2 regions of the Streptomyces sp. S4.7 genome follow, and region 1 is predicted to be linked to the other one. Evidence: predicted binding sites of a transcription regulator. Region 1 holds the regulator's gene; the other holds the start of a gene.
What was found. The regulator HrcA, encoded in region 1, represses chaperone genes, less so after heat shock. The targets are predictions, from matches to a motif close to TTNGCACTCNGNNNNNCNGAGTGCNAA.
Positions count from the first base shown of each region.

Region 2: the regulator HrcA is predicted to act here: its motif matches at 4,366-4,392, upstream of groL (chaperonin GroEL).

Region 1 is NZ_CP048397.1:2,183,304-2,192,438, reverse strand. It holds gene SSPS47_RS09690 (DUF3097 domain-containing protein) at 44-868, opposite strand; gene SSPS47_RS09685 (MBL fold metallo-hydrolase) at 925-1,644, opposite strand; gene hrcA (heat-inducible transcriptional repressor HrcA) at 1,810-2,826, shown strand; gene dnaJ (molecular chaperone DnaJ) at 2,827-3,960, shown strand; gene SSPS47_RS09670 (nitronate monooxygenase) at 4,084-5,157, shown strand; gene SSPS47_RS09665 (16S rRNA (uracil(1498)-N(3))-methyltransferase) at 5,154-5,894, shown strand; gene SSPS47_RS09660 (histidine triad nucleotide-binding protein) at 5,995-6,354, shown strand; gene SSPS47_RS09655 (ribonuclease Z) at 6,367-7,275, shown strand; gene SSPS47_RS09650 (PfkB family carbohydrate kinase) at 7,384-8,496, shown strand; gene SSPS47_RS09645 (PhoH family protein) at 8,658-9,135, shown strand, end outside.
Region 2 is NZ_CP048397.1:3,312,856-3,321,990, reverse strand. It holds gene SSPS47_RS14500 (trehalose-6-phosphate synthase) at 1-462, opposite strand, end outside; gene SSPS47_RS35975 (hypothetical protein) at 522-644, opposite strand; gene SSPS47_RS14495 (glucosyl-3-phosphoglycerate synthase) at 775-1,716, opposite strand; SAM riboswitch class I at 1,834-1,961, shown strand; gene thrC (threonine synthase) at 1,978-3,303, shown strand; gene SSPS47_RS14485 (ubiquitin-like small modifier protein 1) at 3,344-3,619, shown strand; gene SSPS47_RS14480 (cold-shock protein) at 3,979-4,182, shown strand; gene groL (chaperonin GroEL) at 4,520-6,145, shown strand; gene SSPS47_RS14470 (Uma2 family endonuclease) at 6,238-6,816, opposite strand; gene SSPS47_RS14465 (hypothetical protein) at 6,873-7,697, opposite strand; gene SSPS47_RS14460 (erythromycin esterase family protein) at 8,205-9,135, opposite strand, start outside.

The sequences.
Region 1 (9,135 bases):
GCCGGCGATTGAGGCCAGAACGGCCCGCACCGCGCGGACCCGGTCAGCCCACACCCGGCTCCGTGACGAAGTCGATCAGTTCCTCCACCCGCCCCAGCAACGCCGGCTCCAGGTCCCTGTACGACCGCACCGAGGCCAGGATCCGCTGCCACGCCGCACCGGTGTTTTCCGGCCAGCCCAGCTCGCGGCACACCCCCGTCTTCCAGTCCTGGCCCCGAGGGATCGTCGGCCACGCCGGGATGCCGACCGACGACGGCTTCACCGCCTGCCAGACGTCGATGTACGGGTGGCCCACGATCAGGACGTCGTCCCCCGTGACCTGCTCCGCGAGGCGGGACTCCTTCGAGCCGGGCACCAGGTGGTCGACCAGCACACCGAGGCGCGCGTCCGCCGCCGGGCCGAACTCCGCGACGATCGCCGGGAGATCGTCGATGCCCTCCAGGTACTCCACCACCACGCCCTCGATCCGCAGGTCGTCGCCCCAGACCCGCTCGACCAGCTCCGCGTCGTGCCGCCCCTCGACGTAGATGCGTCCCGCACGGGCCACCCGGGCGCGCGCCCCCGGGACGGCGACCGAGCCGGAGGCCGTGCGGGTGGGGCGGGCGGGGCCGCCGGCGGTGGGGCGGACCAGCGTGACGACCCGGCCTTCGAGCATGAATCCGCGCTCCACCAGCGGGAACACCCGGTGTTTGCCGAAGCGGTCCTCCAGGGTGACCGTCGGCCCCTCGGCGGTCTTCTCGCAGCGGATCACCGCGCCGCAGAAGCCCGTCGACACCTCCTCGACCACCAGATCCGGTTCGGCGGGCACCTCGGGCACCGGATTCGAACGCTTCCAGGGCGGGGTCAGATCGGGGCTGTAACTGCGCATCCGCCGACGATATCGGGGCCCCGCGCCACCCCGTGCGGGAACTCGCGGCCGACCGGTCACGCCGTGCCGAAACGCGCCGCCAGTTCGTCGCGCTGCGCCCGCACGAACGCCGCGTCGACGGCGGCACCGTGGCCGGGAACGTACAGCGCGTCGTCGCCGCCCAGCGCCAGCAGCCGGTCCAGCGCGGCCGGCCAGCGTGCCGGGACCGCGTCGTCGCCGGCCTGTGGTTCGCCCGACTCCTCGACCAGGTCACCGCAGAAGACGACCTCGCGTTCGCCGGGGACGAGCAGCGCGAGATCGTGGCCGGAGTGCCCCGGTCCGATATTGGCGAGAAGTACCTGCCGCCCGCCGAGATCGAGCGTCGACTCGCCGGACACCGCGTGCTGCGGCGCGACCAGTACGTCCACGGCCTCCGCGGCGTCGGCGACGTCCACCCCGTGCCGTACGGCGGAGGCGCGCAGGCTCTCGCGGTCGCGCGGGAGCAGCTCCGCCAGGCCGACCGCGCCGTACACCCGCGCACCGGAGAAGGCCGCGGTCCCCAGGACATGGTCGAAGTGGGGATGGCTGAGCGCGATGTGCGTCACGCGCCGACCGCACAGCGCCTGCGCCTGGGCGCGGATCTCGGCGCCCTCACGGAGCGTCGAGCCCGTGTCGTACAGGAGTACGGCGTCCTCACCCACGACCAGCCCGACCGTCGCATCCCAGCCAGGGAGCCTGCGTCTGCCGACTCCCGGTGCGATGCCTTCCCAGCCGTGCTCTTCCCAACGGACGTTCATACGACGACGCTATCGGTGGGGACGGCGGTGCCGCGCGCGGTAGCGTGACCGGTCGGCCTTGCTAGGGGCGTACCTCACGGCCGTACACTGGCCCGGGGAATGCTGGCACTCCAACGCACCGAGTGCCAAGCCGGATCCGAGGAACCAGAGCTGGAGGTGTGCGCGATGCTGAGCGAACGCAGGCTTGAGGTGCTGCGCGCCATCGTCCAGGACTATGTCGGCACTGAGGAGCCCGTCGGCTCCAAGGCGCTGACCGAGCGGCACAAGCTCGGTGTCTCCCCGGCCACTGTCCGTAACGACATGGCCGTCCTGGAGGACGAGGGCTTCATCGCCCAGCCCCACACGAGTGCGGGGCGTATTCCGACGGACAAGGGCTACCGGCTCTTCGTCGACCGGCTGGCGGGCGTCAAGCCCCTGTCGGCGCCGGAGCGCAGGGCCATCCAGAACTTTCTCGACAGCGCCGTCGATCTGGACGACGTGGTGGGCCGTACGGTGCGGCTGCTCGCGCAGCTGACCCGGCAGGTCGCGGTCGTGCAGTACCCCTCGCTGACGCGCTCGACGGTGCGGCACGTGGAGCTGCTCTCGCTGGCCCCCGCGCGGCTGATGCTGGTCCTGATCACCGACACCGGCCGGGTCGAGCAGCGCATGATCGACTGCCCGGTGCCGTTCGGGGACACGTCGCTGGCGGACCTGCGGGCCAGGCTCAACGCCCGGGTCGTCGGCCGCCGGTTCTCGGACGTGCCGCTGCTGGTGCAGGAGCTGCCCGAGTCCTTCGACCTGGAGGACCGGGGCACGGTGACCACGGTCCTGGCGACGCTGCTGGAGACGCTGGTCGAGGAGACCGAGGAGCGGCTGATGATCGGCGGCACCGCCAATCTGACGCGCTTCGGGCACGACTTCCCCCTGACGATCCGGCCGGTGCTGGAGGCACTTGAGGAGCAGGTCGTGCTCCTCAGGCTGCTCGGCGAGGCCGAGGACTCGGGCATGACCGTACGAATCGGGCACGAGAACGCCCACGAGGGCCTCAACTCCACGTCCGTCGTCGCGGTCGGCTACGGTTCGGGCGACGAGGCAGTCGCCAAACTCGGCGTGGTCGGACCGACCCGCATGGACTACCCCGGAACGATGGGAGCGGTACGCGCAGTGGCACGTTACGTCGGACAGATCCTGGCGGAGTCGTAAGTGGCCACGGACTACTACGCCGTACTCGGCGTACGCCGCGACGCGTCCCAGGACGAGATCAAGAAGGCATTCCGCAGGCTCGCCCGCGAGCTGCACCCGGATGTCAATCCCGATCCCAAGACGCAGGAGCGCTTCAAGGAGATCAACGCCGCCTACGAGGTGTTGTCGGACCCGCAGAAGAAGCAGGTCTACGACCTCGGCGGCGACCCGCTCTCGCAGGCGGGCGGCGGCGCGGGCGGATTCGGGGCCGGTGGCTTCGGCAACTTCTCCGACATCATGGACGCGTTCTTCGGGACGTCGCAGCAGCGTGGCCCGAGGTCGCGGACGCGGCGCGGCCAGGACGCGATGATCCGGCTGGAGATCGACCTCAACGAGGCGGCCTTCGGCACCACCAAGGACATCCAGGTCGACACGGCGGTCGTCTGTACGACCTGCTCGGGCGAGGGCGCCGCACCCGGCACCTCCGCGCAGACCTGCGACATGTGCCGCGGTCGCGGCGAGGTCTCGCAGGTCACGCGGTCCTTCCTGGGCCAGGTCATGACATCGCGGCCGTGTCCGCAGTGCCAGGGCTTCGGTACGGTCGTGCCGACCCCCTGCCCCGAGTGCGCCGGCGACGGCCGCATCCGCTCGCGCCGCACGCTCACGGTCAAGATCCCGGCGGGTGTCGACAACGGCACCCGCATCCAGCTCTCCGGTGAGGGCGAGGTCGGCCCCGGCGGCGGGCCGGCGGGCGATCTGTACGTCGAGATCCACGAATCGCCGCACGCGGTGTTCCAGCGTCGCGGCGACGATCTGCACTGCACGGTGACCATCCCGATGACGGCGGCGGCGCTGGGCACCCAGTGTCCGCTGGAGACACTGGACGGCGTCGAGGACATCGACGTCCGGCCGGGCACCCAGTCGGGCCAGTCGATCCCGCTCCACGGCCGCGGCATCACGCATCTGCGCGGGGGCGGCCGGGGCGACCTGATCGTCCATGTCGAGGTCATGACCCCGTCGAAACTCGACCCGGAGCAGGAGCGGTTGCTGCGCGAGCTGGCGAAGCTCAGGGGCGAGGAACGGCCCACCGGCCAGTTTCAACCGGGTCAACAGGGGCTTTTCTCAAGGCTGAAGGACGCGTTCAACGGCCGTTAGGGCCCGGTCCGGCCGAATCGGCGGGCGTTGCGCCCCCGATCGCCGGACGGACCGCGCATGCGGTCCGTCCGGCGATCGCGGTCCGCATTCGGCACCCCACCGGCGGCATGGCACGATGCGTGCATGTCCTCCGTGTTGACCGACATCTGCCGGTATCCGATCGTGCAGGCCCCCATGGCCGGCGGCGCGTCCTGCCCGCGGTTGGTCGCGGCCGTCGGTGACGCCGGAGGGCTCGGATTCCTCGCCGCCGGGTACAAGACCGCCGACGGTATGTACCAGGAGGTCAAACAGCTCCGGGGACTCAGCGGCAGCGCCTTCGGGATCAATCTGTTCATGCCGCAGCCGCACCACGACGACCACGCCGCCGTGGAGGTCTACCGCGATCAGCTCGCCGGTGAGGCGACCTGGTACGAGACGCCCCTCGGCGACCCCGAGGCGGGCCGTGACGACGGGTACGAGGCCAAGCTCGCGATACTCCTCGACGACCCCGTCCCTGTGGTGTCGTTCACCTTCGGCTGCCCCACGCCCACCACGCTCGACGCCTTCACCCGCGTCGGCACCCTCACCGTCGTCACGGTGACCACGCCCGAGGAGGCCCAGACCGCCGAGTGGTCCGGCGCCGACGTCGTCTGCGTCCAGGGCATCGAGGCAGGCGGCCACCAGGGCACGCACCGCGACGACCCCGCGACCGACGGCGCGGGCCTCGGGCTGCTGTCGCTCGTCACACAGGTACGCGACTCCGTGACGCTGCCGGTCATCGCGGCCGGCGGGCTCATGCGCGGCGGCCAGATCGCCGCCGTACTCGCCGCGGGCGCCGACGCCGCCCAGTTCGGCACCGCCTTCCTCGTCTGCCCGGAGTCCGGTGCCCACGCCCTCCACAAGCGCGCCATGACCGATCCGCTGTTCACCCGGACCGAGCTCACCCGCGCCTTCTCCGGCCGGCCCGCGCGGGGTCTCGTCAACCGCTTCATGCGCGAACACGGCCCCTACGCCCCGCCCGCGTACCCCGCGGTGCACCACCTCACCGCCGGGCTGCGCAAGGCCGCCGCCAAGGTCGGCGACCCCCAGGGCATGGCCCTGTGGGCCGGCCAGGGCCACCGGATGGCCCGCGATCTGCCCGCCGGGCGGCTCGTCGAGGTCCTCGCCGACGAACTCGAAGCCGCCCGCGCCTCGTTGACCCCGGGAAACACCTCATGACCGCACCTGTCTTCGTCGTCGACACCGCCGAGACCCTGCGGCCCGGCACCGTCACGCTGGACGGCCCCGAGGGCCGCCACGCGGTCTCCGTAAGGAGGCTGCGCGTCGGTGAGGAGGTCGTCCTGACCGACGGCGCCGGGACCGGCGCACACGGGACGGTCGCGGCCGTCCACGGCAAGGACCGGCTGGAGGTGGCCGTCACCGGCGTACGGACCGAGGACCGGCACGCGCCGCGCATCACCGTCGTGCAGGCCCTGCCCAAGGGCGACCGGGGCGAGGTGTCCGTCGAGACGATGACCGAGACCGGCGTCGACGCGATCGTGCCCTGGCAGGCCGCCCGCTGCATCACCCAGTGGAGGGGCGAGCGGGGCGCGAAGGCCCTGGCCAAGTGGCGCGCCACCGCCCGCGAGGCGGGCAAGCAGTCCCGCAGGCTCCGCTTCCCCGAGGTCGCGGAGGCGGTGTCCTCCAAAGAGGTCGCGGTCCTCCTCGGGGCCGCCGACTTCGCCGCCGTCCTGCACGAGGACGGCAGCGAACCGCTGGCCACCGCCGAACTCCCGGACGCCGGAAGCATCGTGCTGGTCGTCGGACCCGAGGGCGGCGTCTCCCCGGACGAGTTGGCGCTGTTCGCGAACGCCGGGGCCGCCCCGTACCGGCTCGGCCGCACCGTACTGCGCACCTCCACCGCCGGCACGGCCGCCTGCGCGCTGCTCCTGGGCCGCACCGGCCGCTGGTCCTGATCGCCGGGCGGACACCTCCCGGCGCCGACGGGCGGATAGCATGCCTCCGTACGGAAGCGACCAGGCACGACCGGCCGACCGACGCGAGGAGACCCGGACCATGGCGGGAGAACGACAGGCCGACTGCCTGTTCTGCAAGATCGTCGCCGGGGAGGTGCCCGCCACCGTCGTGCGTGAGACGGACACCACCATGGCCTTCAGGGACATTAACCCGCAGGCCCCCACCCATGTGCTGGTGATCCCCAAGGTCCACTACCCGGACGCGGCGTCGCTCGCAGCCGCCGAGCCGCAGATCGCCGCCGACATCCTGCGCGAGTCCGCCGAGGTCGCCGCCGAGGACAAGACCGTCGGCAGCGGCTACCGGATCGTCTTCAACACCGGCAGCGGCGCCGGCCAGACCGTCTTCCACGCCCACGCACACGTACTGGGCGGACGCGGCCTCAACTGGCCCCCCGGGTAGGCGGCCGACACCGTGTCCGTACGAGAGCTCGTCGTCCTCGGCACCGCCAGCCAGGTCCCCACCCGGCACCGCAACCACAACGGCTATCTGCTGCGCTGGGACGGCGAGGGCATCCTCTTCGACCCGGGCGACGGCACCCAGCGCCAGATGGCGCGCGCCTCGGTCGCCGCGTACGACATCAACCGGATCTGCGTCACGCACTTCCACGGCGACCACTCGCTCGGCCTCGCCGGAGTGATCCAGCGCATCAACCTGGACGGCGTCCCGCACGAGGTCACCGCGCACTACCCGGCGAGCGGGCACGTCTTCTTCAGGAGGCTGCGTTACGCGACGGCGTACCGCGAGAGCGTCGACATCACCGAGGCACCCGTCGAGGCCGACGGCGTACTCGCGCGGACCGACTCGTACACCCTGCGGGCGCACAAGCTCTCGCATCCCGTCGAGTCCTACGGCTACCGGATCACCGAGCCCGACGGCCGCAGGATGCTGCCCGAACGCCTCGCCGCGCACGGCATCGCAGGTCCCGACGTGGGACGCCTGCGGCGGGACGGCGAACTGCGCGGGGTGACGCTCGCCGACGTCAGCGAGGAGCGCAGGGGCCAGAGCTTCGCGTTCGTCATGGACACCCGGCTCTGCGACGGTGTGCACGCCCTGGCCGACGGCTGCGACATGCTGGTCATCGAGTCCACCTTCCTCGACGAGGACCACCAACTGGCCGCAGACCACGGTCATCTGACGGCGGGCCAGGCGGGGGCGGTGGCACGGGAGGCCGGCGTACGGCACCTCGTACTGACGCACTTCTCGCAGCGCTACAGCGACCCGGCGGAGTTCGAGCGGCAGGCCAGGGCGGCCGGATACGACGGCGAGCTGACCGTCGCTGCGGACCTCGTACGGGTGCCGCTCCCCAAGCGCTCCGGCTGACCCGCGCCCGGTCGGCCGGCGGCGGCCCCCACGGCCCCGCCGTCACGCCGACTGTCGGTGCCATCGGGCACACTGTCCGGATCCGTACGCCGATCCGGGAGCGCGACCGTGACCCCACGTGAAGGAACCCCGCAGGCACACACCGCCGATGTCGACCCGCTGGGCGCCCTGCGCGCCCCCGACGACCCGGACTGCGACGTCTACCTCACCGGCACGGTCTTCCTCGACATCATCTTCACCGGCCTCGACAGCGCCCCCGTGCGCGGCACCGAGTCCTGGGCCAGGGGCATGGGTTCGAGCCCCGGCGGCATCGCCAACATGGCCAGCGCGCTGGCCCGGCTGGGACTGCGCACCTCGCTGTCGGCCGCCTTCGGCGACGACCACTACGGGGAGTACTGCTGGGACGCGCTGGAGCAGGGCGAGGGCATCGACCTCTCCCGTTCACGCACCGTCCCCGGCTGGCACTCACCGGTCACGGTCTCCATGGCGTACGAGGGCGAGCGCACGATGGTCTCGCACGGCCACGAGGCGCCGCCGCCCGAGGGCACCCTGCCCGAGTGCCCGCCACGCGCGCGTGGCGCCGTCGCCGCGCTCACACCGGGCCGCAGCGAGGGGTGGATCGCCCGCGCCGCCGGGCACGGCGCGCGCGTCTTCGCCGACGTGGGGTGGGACGACACCGGCCGCTGGGACCTCGCCGGGCTCCCCGACCTCGCGCACTGCGAGGCGTTCCTGCCCAACGCGCAGGAGGCGATGCGCTACACCCGGGCGGACTGCCCCAAGGCCGCCGCGCGGGCGCTCGCCGAGCTGGTGCCGCTGGTGGTCGTGACCCTGGGCGCGGAGGGCGCGTACGCGGTCGACAGCGCCACCGGCGCCACCGCCGAGGTGCCGGCCATCGACGTGGAGGCGCTCGACCCGACGGGCGCGGGCGACGTGTTCGTCGCCGGGTTCGTCACCGGCACCCTCGCCGGCTGGCCGCTCGCCGACCGGCTCGCCTTCTCCGGGCTCACGGCGGCCCTTTCCGTCCAGGAGTTCGGCGGATCACTGTCCTCGCCCGGCTGGGCGGAGGTCGCCGCCTGGTGGAGCTATGTCCAGGAGTCGTCGGACCAGGACCCGGCGGCCCTGCGGCGGTACGCCTTCCTGGCCGGTCTCCTGCCCGCGCCGAGCAGGCCGTGGCCGCTGCGCCGGGCCGTGCCGACGATCGGGTTCGGCCGCTCGGGCTGACGCGGCGGGGCCCTCGCGGCGGCTCTTCGGACCGCCCGCCGGAAAGGCGCGCGGAAAAGCCCTACGGGCTTGTCAGTGCGGAGTCGTACGCTGGTACCCAGAGGTTGTCGAGCGGCGAGAACCCCGCAACGGGAGGTATGTGCAGGCCACAGTGCCGGCCCATGACTCAGACACCCACAGTCCCTACCCCCGCGCCCGGTCAGGCGCGAGCCCACTTCACCATCCCGGCCAGGCACCCGATGGTGACGATCCTGGGTTCCGGTGACTCGCTGTTGCGCGTGATCGAGAAGGCGTTCCCGGCCGCCGACATCCATGTCCGGGGCAATCAGATCAGTGCCGTGGGCGACGCGGCCGAGGTCGCGCTGATCCAGAGCCTGTTCGACGAGATGATGCTGGTGCTCCGCACCGGTCAGCCGATGACGGAGGACGCAGTGGAACGCTCGATCGCCATGCTCAGGGCGAGCGAGAACGGCGGCGCGGACGGACCCGAGACCCCCGCCGAAGTTCTCACGCAGAACATCGTCTCCAGCCGTGGCCGCACGATCCGCCCCAAGACGCTCAACCAGAAGCGTTACGTGGACGCGATCGACAAGCACACGATCGTCTTCGGCATCGGCCCGGCGGGCACCGGCAAGACCT
Region 2 (9,135 bases), 1.1 Mb from region 1:
GATCAGTACGGCCGCGCCGTCGCCCGCCTCGTCGGCCAGGGCCTCCGCGAACGCGCGGTTGTACGCCTCGTAGGAGGCCCACTGCGCCCGGAAGTCCGAGCCGAAGGCCGGCTCCAGCGGTGTCTGGTAGAGCAGGTGGTGGACGAACCAGAGCGTGGAGTTCGCGACGCCGTTGTACGCGTCCGCGTATACCTCCGGCGGGATGCCGAGCATCCTGACCCGCTGCCCGCCCGTGTCGGCGGTGTCCAGCCGGCCGCCGGTGCGCCGTACGGCCTCGCGGTCGCCGTCACCGAGGGCCGCGCACACCCACACCGCGTTCGTGTCCGGCCCGATGGCCGACAGACCCGAGACGAGACCGCCGCCACCGCGCCCGGAGGTCAGCTCGCCGTTCTCGCCGAGTGTGTACGAGACGGGGCCGCGATTGGACGCGACGAGGACCTGGGCGGCTTGCTCGGAGACCATGTGCCGAAATCTAGCCCGTCGCACAAACGCTCAAACGTACGGATTCAGGTCGGTGAGGATCAGCCACGCCCCCGGCCCCGGCTCGCCGCGAGCGCCACCACCCCGGCGGCGACGAGGGCGAGGGCCACGCCGCCCAGCAGCCAGAGCTGTTCCGTGGTCAGGGTCACCGCAGTCATCGCCATACCGGGCAATATACGCAAATCATACGAACGGACCGGTAATGCCACGCGGTGAAGCCTGCCGCCGGGCGGGCCCGGTGAGCCCCACGCGCGCGCCTGAGCCACGCGCCCACGCCGGGCCCTCGCGGCGCGCCTACGCCGCGCGCCGCTCCGCGTACTCCGCGATCTCCCGCATCGGCGGCCGCTCCTGCGTGTCCACCGCGTGCGTACGCGGCTCGAAGCCGCCCTCGCCCCGCTCGAACTGCGTCAGCGCCGGCCGCACCAGATGCCCCCGCGACAGCCGTAGCTGCGCCGTCCGGTAGATCGCCGCCGCCATCCGCCCCAGCGCCTGCCCGTCCTGGTGCCGGTGCCTGCGCACCCCGACATCGACCTGGCCCAGCGCGTCCAGCCCCACCGTGTGCAGCGCGTCCACGAGCAGCCCCAGCTCCACCCCGTAACCGACCGGGAACGGCAGCCGCTCCAGCAGCGAGCGCCGTACCGCGTACTCGCCGCCCAGCGGCTGCACGAACCCCGCGAGCAGCGGCCAGTGCAGATTCAGCAGCGGGCGCGCGACCAGCTCCGTCACCCGGCCGCCCTGCCCCGGCTCGTCGCCGAGCGGGCGGTCGTACATCGCCTTCACGAGCAGCACGTCCGGCTCGGTCAGCAGCGGCCCCACGGTCCCCGTCACGAAATCCGCCGAGAAGTCCTTCAGGTCCGCGTCCACGAAACAGACGATGTCGCCGCTCGTCACCAGCAGCGAGCGCCACAGCACCTCGCCCTTGCCCGGCACGGCCGGCAGCCTCGGCAGGATGTCGTCCCGGTGCACCACCCGTGCCCCGGCCGCCGCGGCGACCTCCCCCGTACGGTCGGTCGAACCCGAGTCGATCACCACCAGCTCGTCGACGAGCGGCGCCGGGCCCGACATCAGTTCGCGCCGGATCACCGAGACGATCCGGCCGACCGTCGCCTCCTCGTTCAGGGCCGGGAGCACCACGCTGACCTGCGTACCCTGCTTCGCCGCGGCCAGCAGACCGGGCGGCCGGTCCGCCGCGGACCAGGACCGCCGGGCCAGCCAGCGCTCCACCTCTTCCAGCACGTGATCTCCATCTCGCGGATCGGACGAGGCCTTCAACCGTCCAGGGGTTCGGTTACAGTCTTGAACAACGCGGATGACCGTCGCACGTCGGGGGTCATCAGGCTGACAATCGAATACCGCTCATCCAGAGGGGCAGAGGGAACGGCCCGTTGAAGCCCCGGCAACCCTCCCGCCGACCGCGAGGTCACGGTGGGGAAGGTGCCAATTCCGTCTCGCGGCGAGATGCGTCGCGAGGAAGATGAGGAAAGGGCCCTCGCCTTCATGGCTGTGCAGACCGTCTCCAACACCAACGACGCCACCACTGCCGCCGGATCAGCAGCATCCGACGCCGGCACCGTGGACCTCGGACCCGCCGCCGCCCTCTCGTGCCGCGAATGCGGTGAACGCTTCGAACTCGGCCCGATCTTCGCCTGTCAGAGCTGTTTCGGCCCCCTCGAAGTGGCCTACGACCTGCCGACGGGCGATCCCGAGGAGCTGAAGAAGCGCATCGCCGCGGGCCCCGACAACATCTGGCGCTACGCCCCGCTGCTGCCCGTCCCCGCCGACGTGGCGTCGAAGCCGAACATCAACCCCGGCTTCACCAAGCTCGTCAAGGCCGACAACCTCGCCCGTGAGCTGGGTGTGACCGGCGGCCTGTACGTGAAGGACGACTCCGGCAACCCGACGCACTCCTTCAAGGACCGGGTCGTCGCCATCGCCGTCGAGGCGGCGCGCGCCTTCGGCTTCACCACGCTCTCCTGCTCCTCCACCGGCAATCTCGCGGGCGCCGTCGGCGCCGCCGCGGCCCGCGCGGGCTTCCGCTCCTGCGTGTTCATCCCGCACGACCTGGAGCAGGGCAAGGTCGTCATGGCCGCCGTCTACGGCGGTGAACTCGTCGGCATCGAGGGCAACTACGACGACGTCAACCGCTTCTGCTCGGAGCTCATCGGCGACCCGCTCGGCGAGGGCTGGGGCTTCGTCAACGTCAACCTCCGCCCGTACTACGGCGAGGGCTCGAAGACCCTCGCGTACGAGATCTGCGAGCAGCTCGGCTGGGTGCTGCCCGACCAGCTCGTCATCCCCGTGGCGTCGGGCTCGCAGCTGACGAAGATCGACAAGGGGCTCAAGGAGCTGATCGCGCTCGGCCTGGTCGAGGACAAGCCGTACAAGATCTTCGGCGCGCAGGCCGAGGGCTGTTCGCCGGTGTCCGTCGCGTTCAAGGCCGGCCACGACGTCGTACGGCCGCAGAAGCCGAACACCATCGCCAAGTCGCTGGCGATCGGCAACCCGGCCGACGGCCCTTACGTCCTGGACATCGCCCGCCGCACGGGCGGCGCCGTGGAGGACGTGAACGACGAGCAGGTCGTCGACGCGATCAAGCTGCTCGCGCGGACCGAGGGGATCTTCGCCGAGACCGCGGGCGGGGTGACCGTGGGCGTGACGCGCAAGCTCATCGAGGCGGGTCTGCTCGACCCGGCGCTCACGACGGTCGTGCTGAACACCGGTGACGGGCTCAAGACGCTGGACGCGGTCGCGCCGACGACGGGGCCGACCGCGACGATCCCGCCGAGCCTCGACGCGTTCCGCTCGGCCGGTCTGGCGCGTTGAGCACCTCACCAACCCGCTACTTCCCGGAAGGCAGAAACCGATGAGCGTGAACGTCCGTATCCCCACCATCCTCCGTACGTACACCGGCGGGAAGGCCGAGGTCGCGGCCGAGGGCACGACCCTCTCCCAGGTCATCGAGTCCCTGGAGACCAACCACCCGGGTATCGCCGCCCGCGTCCTGGACGACCAGGGCAAGCTCCGGCGCTTCGTCAACGTGTACGTGAACGACGACGACGTCCGCTTCGAGCAGGGCCTGGAGACCGTCACCCCGGACGGTGCCGGGATCTCGATCATCCCGGCGGTCGCCGGCGGCTGAACGGCACGCACGGTGAACGGTGTTGCCCCCTCCGCGAGAGAAACGGAGGGGGTAATTCCATGAGGTTGAACGCGGTACAGTTGGGGTAGCCCCGCTGCCGCCTGTGCCACGAGCATATGAGTTCGCGACAAGATGCGGTCAAAGTGTGGACGCTGTTTGCGCGGTTCCTTACGCTTTGCCCGGCCCGACTTGCCCCTGGTGGCCCGGCAATTCACCCCTTTGCGTGTTCGGCCATGCCCATAATTCTCGTCCGATTGACCTGTTGCAGAGGGCAGTTGGGCAGATACATTCAGCCGCGGTCGACGCGTTCCGGCGCGAAGTGCGGTCCCGCGGAGGGGCCAGTAATAGGGGAGTTGGGCATGGCTCAGGGCACCGTCAAGTGGTTCAACGCGGAGAAGGGCTACGGCTTCATCGCGGTCGACGGTGGTGCGGATGTTTTCGTCCACTACAGCGCGATCCAGATGGACGGCTACCGCACCCTTGAAGAAGGTCAGCGAGTTGAGTTCGAGATCTCGCAGGGCCAGAAGGGTCCGCAGGCGGACATGGTCAAGCTCGCCGTCTGATCCCGGCGCGATCGGCCAACGACGCACTCACTCACGCACGAGGGGCCCGTATCCCGGCAGGGGATACGGGCCCCTCTTGCGTGCGCGCGGGGGGCGTGCGCGAGGCGTGCGCGGGTCCTGCACGGCTCCGCGGTCACTCGGGAGTCGCTTGCACTCTCGGGGGTCGAGTGCTAATCATTGGCGTTAGCACTCTGTAGGTGAGAGTGACAACTTATGGACCGGGTCAGCGAGGCCCGAGAGCCTGTGGGGCAAGGAACCGCAGGGCTCTCAGGCCGTCCGTCGCGGGCGCGGACACGGTCCGGAGCAATCCACCCCCTGTCCGGGAGGACCACTTCACATGGCCAAGATCATCGCGTTCGACGAGGAGGCACGGCGCGGTCTCGAGCGCGGGATGAACCAGCTCGCCGACGCCGTCAAGGTCACCCTTGGCCCCAAGGGCCGAAACGTCGTCCTCGAGAAGAAGTGGGGCGCCCCCACGATCACCAACGATGGTGTCTCCATCGCCAAGGAGATCGAGCTCGAGGACCCGTACGAGAAGATCGGCGCCGAGCTGGTCAAGGAAGTCGCCAAGAAGACGGACGACGTCGCCGGTGACGGTACGACCACCGCGACCGTCCTGGCCCAGGCCCTGGTCCGCGAGGGCCTGCGCAACGTGGCCGCCGGCGCCAACCCGATGGCCCTCAAGCGCGGTATCGAGAAGGCCATCGAGGCCGTCTCCGGTGCGCTTCTCGAGCAGGCCAAGGACGTGGAGACCAAGGAGCAGATCGCTTCGACGGCCTCCATCTCCGCCGCCGACACCCAGATCGGCGAGCTCATCGCCGAGGCGATGGACAAGGTCGGCAAGGAAGGCGTCATCACCGTCGAGGAGTCGCAGACCTTCGGTCTCGAGCTCGAGCTCACCGAGGGCATGCGCTTCGACAAGGGCTACATCTCGGCGTACTTCGCCACCGACATGGAGCGTATGGAGGCGTCGCTCGACGACCCGTACATCCTGATCGTCAACTCCAAGATCGGCAGCGTCAAGGACGTTCTGCCGCTCCTGGAGAAGGTCATCCAGTCGGGCAAGCCACTGCTGATCATCGCCGAGGACGTCGAGGGCGAGGCGCTCTCCACCCTCGTCGTCAACAAGATCAAGGGCACCTTCAAGTCCGTCGCCGTCAAGGCCCCGGGCTTCGGTGACCGCCGCAAGGCGATGCTGAACGACATCGCCATCCTCACGGGCGGCACGGTCATCTCCGAGGAGGTCGGCCTCAAGCTGGAGAACGCCGGTCTCGACCTGCTGGGCCGCGCCCGCAAGGTCGTCATCACCAAGGACGAGACCACCATCGTCGACGGTGCCGGTGACAGCGAGCAGGTCGCCGGTCGCGTGAACCAGATCCGCGCCGAGATCGAGAACTCGGACTCGGACTACGACCGCGAGAAGCTCCAGGAGCGCCTCGCGAAGCTGGCCGGCGGCGTGGCCGTCATCAAGGCCGGCGCCGCGACCGAGGTCGAGCTCAAGGAGCGCAAGCACCGCATCGAGGACGCGGTGCGCAACGCCAAGGCCGCCGTCGAGGAGGGCATCGTCGCCGGTGGTGGTGTGGCTCTGCTCCAGGCTTCCTCGGTGTTCGAGAAGCTGGAGCTCGAAGGCGACGAGGCGACGGGCGCCGCTGCCGTCAAGCTCGCGCTGGAGGCCCCGCTCAAGCAGATCGCGGTCAACGCGGGTCTTGAGGGTGGCGTCATCGTCGAGAAGGTCCGCAACCTCAAGATCGGTCACGGCCTGAACGCCGCGACCGGCGAGTACGTGGACATGATCGCCGAGGGCATCATCGACCCCGCGAAGGTCACGCGCTCCGCGCTGCAGAACGCGGCGTCCATCGCCGCGCTGTTCCTCACCACCGAGGCCGTCATCGCCGACAAGCCGGAGAAGGCCGCCGCCGGCGGCGCGCCGGGCGGCATGCCGGGCGGTGACATGGACTTCTGATCCTGACGGGTCGGCGGTTCATGGCGTAGCACGCACGCAGTTGTACGAACCGAGGGCGGCACCCCCGAGAGGGGGTGCCGCCCTCGGGGCGTTCAACTGATGTAGTTCTTCAGCTCGTCGGTGTCGAGGGTGATGGCGACGGGGTCGGGGAGCGTGACGGTGGCGCCGAACGGGTGCGAGCGACGGGCCTTGTATGCGCCGTTTCGCGGGTCCGTGTAGACGACAAGCTCGTTGGAGTCGCGGTCGATGAGGAGGTAGACGGGGATGTCGGCTGCCGCGTAGCCGTCGCGCTTTTCCTTGCGGTCGCGGCTGTGGGTGTCGCCGTCGTACGAGGTCACTTCGGTGACCATGAGCACGCCGCCCGGATCGGACCACTCGCCGTGGTTGGCGAAGTGCCCGCGCGGCGCGAGGGCTCCATCAGGACGGGCTCGACCATTGCGGTACGTCTCGACCTTGAGCCCGCGCTCGCGGTACAGCCGGAGTTCCGCCCTGGACTGCATGCATTGGTCGGCGACCCACATGATGATCTCGTCGTGAGCCCCGTCCGGCACGTGCTTGACCTCCAACTTCCCATTGATGAATTCGAGCGTCACCGTCTCAGGGGTGTGGTGAGCGATCTGCTCGAACTCCTTGACGGACATCTGGGCGTGATCAGCGGTGCTGGGGGTCATGGCGTCGCCTCCTCCCGTACATCGTGCCCTGCTTCTGGCACGGGTGGGCTGAACGGTCATTCGTGAGTCCTCTCCGGTGGACGGGACGTCGCCGCGCGGGCATCGGCGGCCAATGCGCGGACTCTTTGCGGTGGCAGCGGAGCGCGGTTCGCCTGGCGTACGGGGACGGGTTCGCCACGGCAAGTGGCGCATTCGCCGAAGGCGAGCGCTTCGGGGCGGGCCGGTGCGCCGCACTTCGCGCATTCGAGGACGCGGAGCGCCGGTTTCGGGAGGCGGACCGGTTCCGGCGGGAGCTTTGAGATCAGGCGGGCGCGCGTGAAGGCCGCCGAGCAGTGGACCTCGGGTGGCAGGCCCGACGTCAGTTCGCGCAGCAGGTCTTGCTCCGTCGCCTCCCGCGCGAACCACTCCGCCGCCAGCGGTTCCAGCGCCGCGCAGTCCCTCGCGGAGAGCGCGAGGGCGGGTGCGGCGCGTCTCAGGGCCGCCAGCAGGATGTACGCGCGTGAGCGAGTGGGACGCGCGGCGGGCTCTTCCCGCAGTGACGGCGCGTTGCCTGCCGCGAACGCCGCCCACCACGCGTTGCCGCGGGGGGTACGGGAGAACCACGTACGCGTCACCCACCGCGCGCTCCCGGAGCCCCGTACATGCTCCCGGCCGATACGCAGATGGCCCGTGCGGCGCAGGCACCGGAGCGCCGTGCGGAGCGCGCACTGGCCGTACGGGAGGATTGTCGCCAGCGTCTTGACCGAGATGTCCGCGCCGTCCGGCAGCCGGTCGAGGTAGAGCGCGATCGCCGCCTCGCGGTCGGGCAGATGCGCGAAGTCGCCGGGGGCGGCGGGCTGTTGGCCGGGCGTCGAACGCTTGCCGTAGCCGGGGTTCGCCAAGGGGTGAGTGGTGGGCGAAGTCATGTGCGCGGTGCGCGCGGCAGCACTAAGCTGTGGCTCAGCCATCGGATCGCTTTCTAAGTGGGTCGATCTGTGGGCGAGGCCCTCGCAGGTGTTGGTAGCACCTGGCGGGGGCCGTCCTATGTTCGCTATCCGGAACGCTAGACCGTCGACACGCCGCGTTGCAAGCCGATCACTAAAAGTCATCCCTCTTGGTGTGCGGCTCAGTTGGGGCCGGTGAGCCGCCCGGTGGGGTAGGTAGGGAGGACCTCCTCCCATTCCCTGTGGAAAGAGGACTCGGAGCACGGGACTTGAGCTTCGGGTCGTCGCGCCGAAGATCGCCGACGGGCTGTGGGCGACGGCGAGGTACGTGACGTACGCGAGATGGCCGAGGACGGCCGATACGAGAGCGGCGGCGGCAGTCCCGTGGTCGGCCGCGATGGTGTGTACGGAGTTGTCGGTGCGGGTGATCCCGGCCGGCGAGGGAACGGTACGGGCCTTGCGGCCCTACTCCACACCGGTTCCCCGGCTCTGCGGCCGGTGCTGCGGGATCGGGCGGGAGTCCGTCGAGACGGCGACGTAGGCCAGGCCGTCGTACGCGTCCGACAGCCGGACCGGGGTGATGTCGCGGCGGTAGAACCAGCGCGTCACCAGCGCGCCGAAGGTCCGTGTCCCGTGCGTGGCCTCGACCCACTCCCGTACGGCGCGCGGCGCGTCCCCCGCGCCGGCGGGGCGCAGGTCCAGCAGATGGTCCCGCGGTGTGGCGGCGGCCAGTTGGGCCTCCACGGTGGTCGCCGGGGCCGCGCCGATGGGGTTGCCCTCGGCGGACCGGCCCGTCAGCCCGCCGACGCCGCTCCAGGGGCCCGGCCAGATGCGGTGGGCACGGAAGGAGCCCGAACCGAAGAGGAGCCCGAAGGCGTAGTACGCGTCGCCGTACCGCTCGCGCAGATGCAGTCCGAGCGGCCGGGCGCCGCCGCCGGAGCTGATGCCCTTCGCGACGTGGCCGTTGTGGCCCCAGAGCACCACCTTGGCGGCCGGGTCCGCGTCCAGGACGTCCTCGATGGCCTCCGCCATGTACCGGTCGCGTGCGGCCTGGACGGTCCGTTCCGGGTCCGGGTGCTGGGCGTTGCGCGTCACCAGATCGGCGGCCCTGACCAGGTTGCGGGCGTGCCGTACCGCCACGGCCCCGGCGGGGGTGCCGGGATCGTCGTAGCCGCGTACGTACTCCAGCAGCCTCGTGGCCTCGTGCATCAGCTTCTGCTCGGGGTCGGGGAGCGAGCCCGGATACGCGGTGGCGAGCACACCGAGAGCGGAGTGCAGGGCGGGCAGCCGGTCCGGCGCCACGCTGGTCAGGAACGCTTCGAGCACCGCGAGCGAATCCCCCGCCCGCTGCGGGTCGATGCCGACGAAGCGGACCTTCTCTCCGTCCGGACGCCCG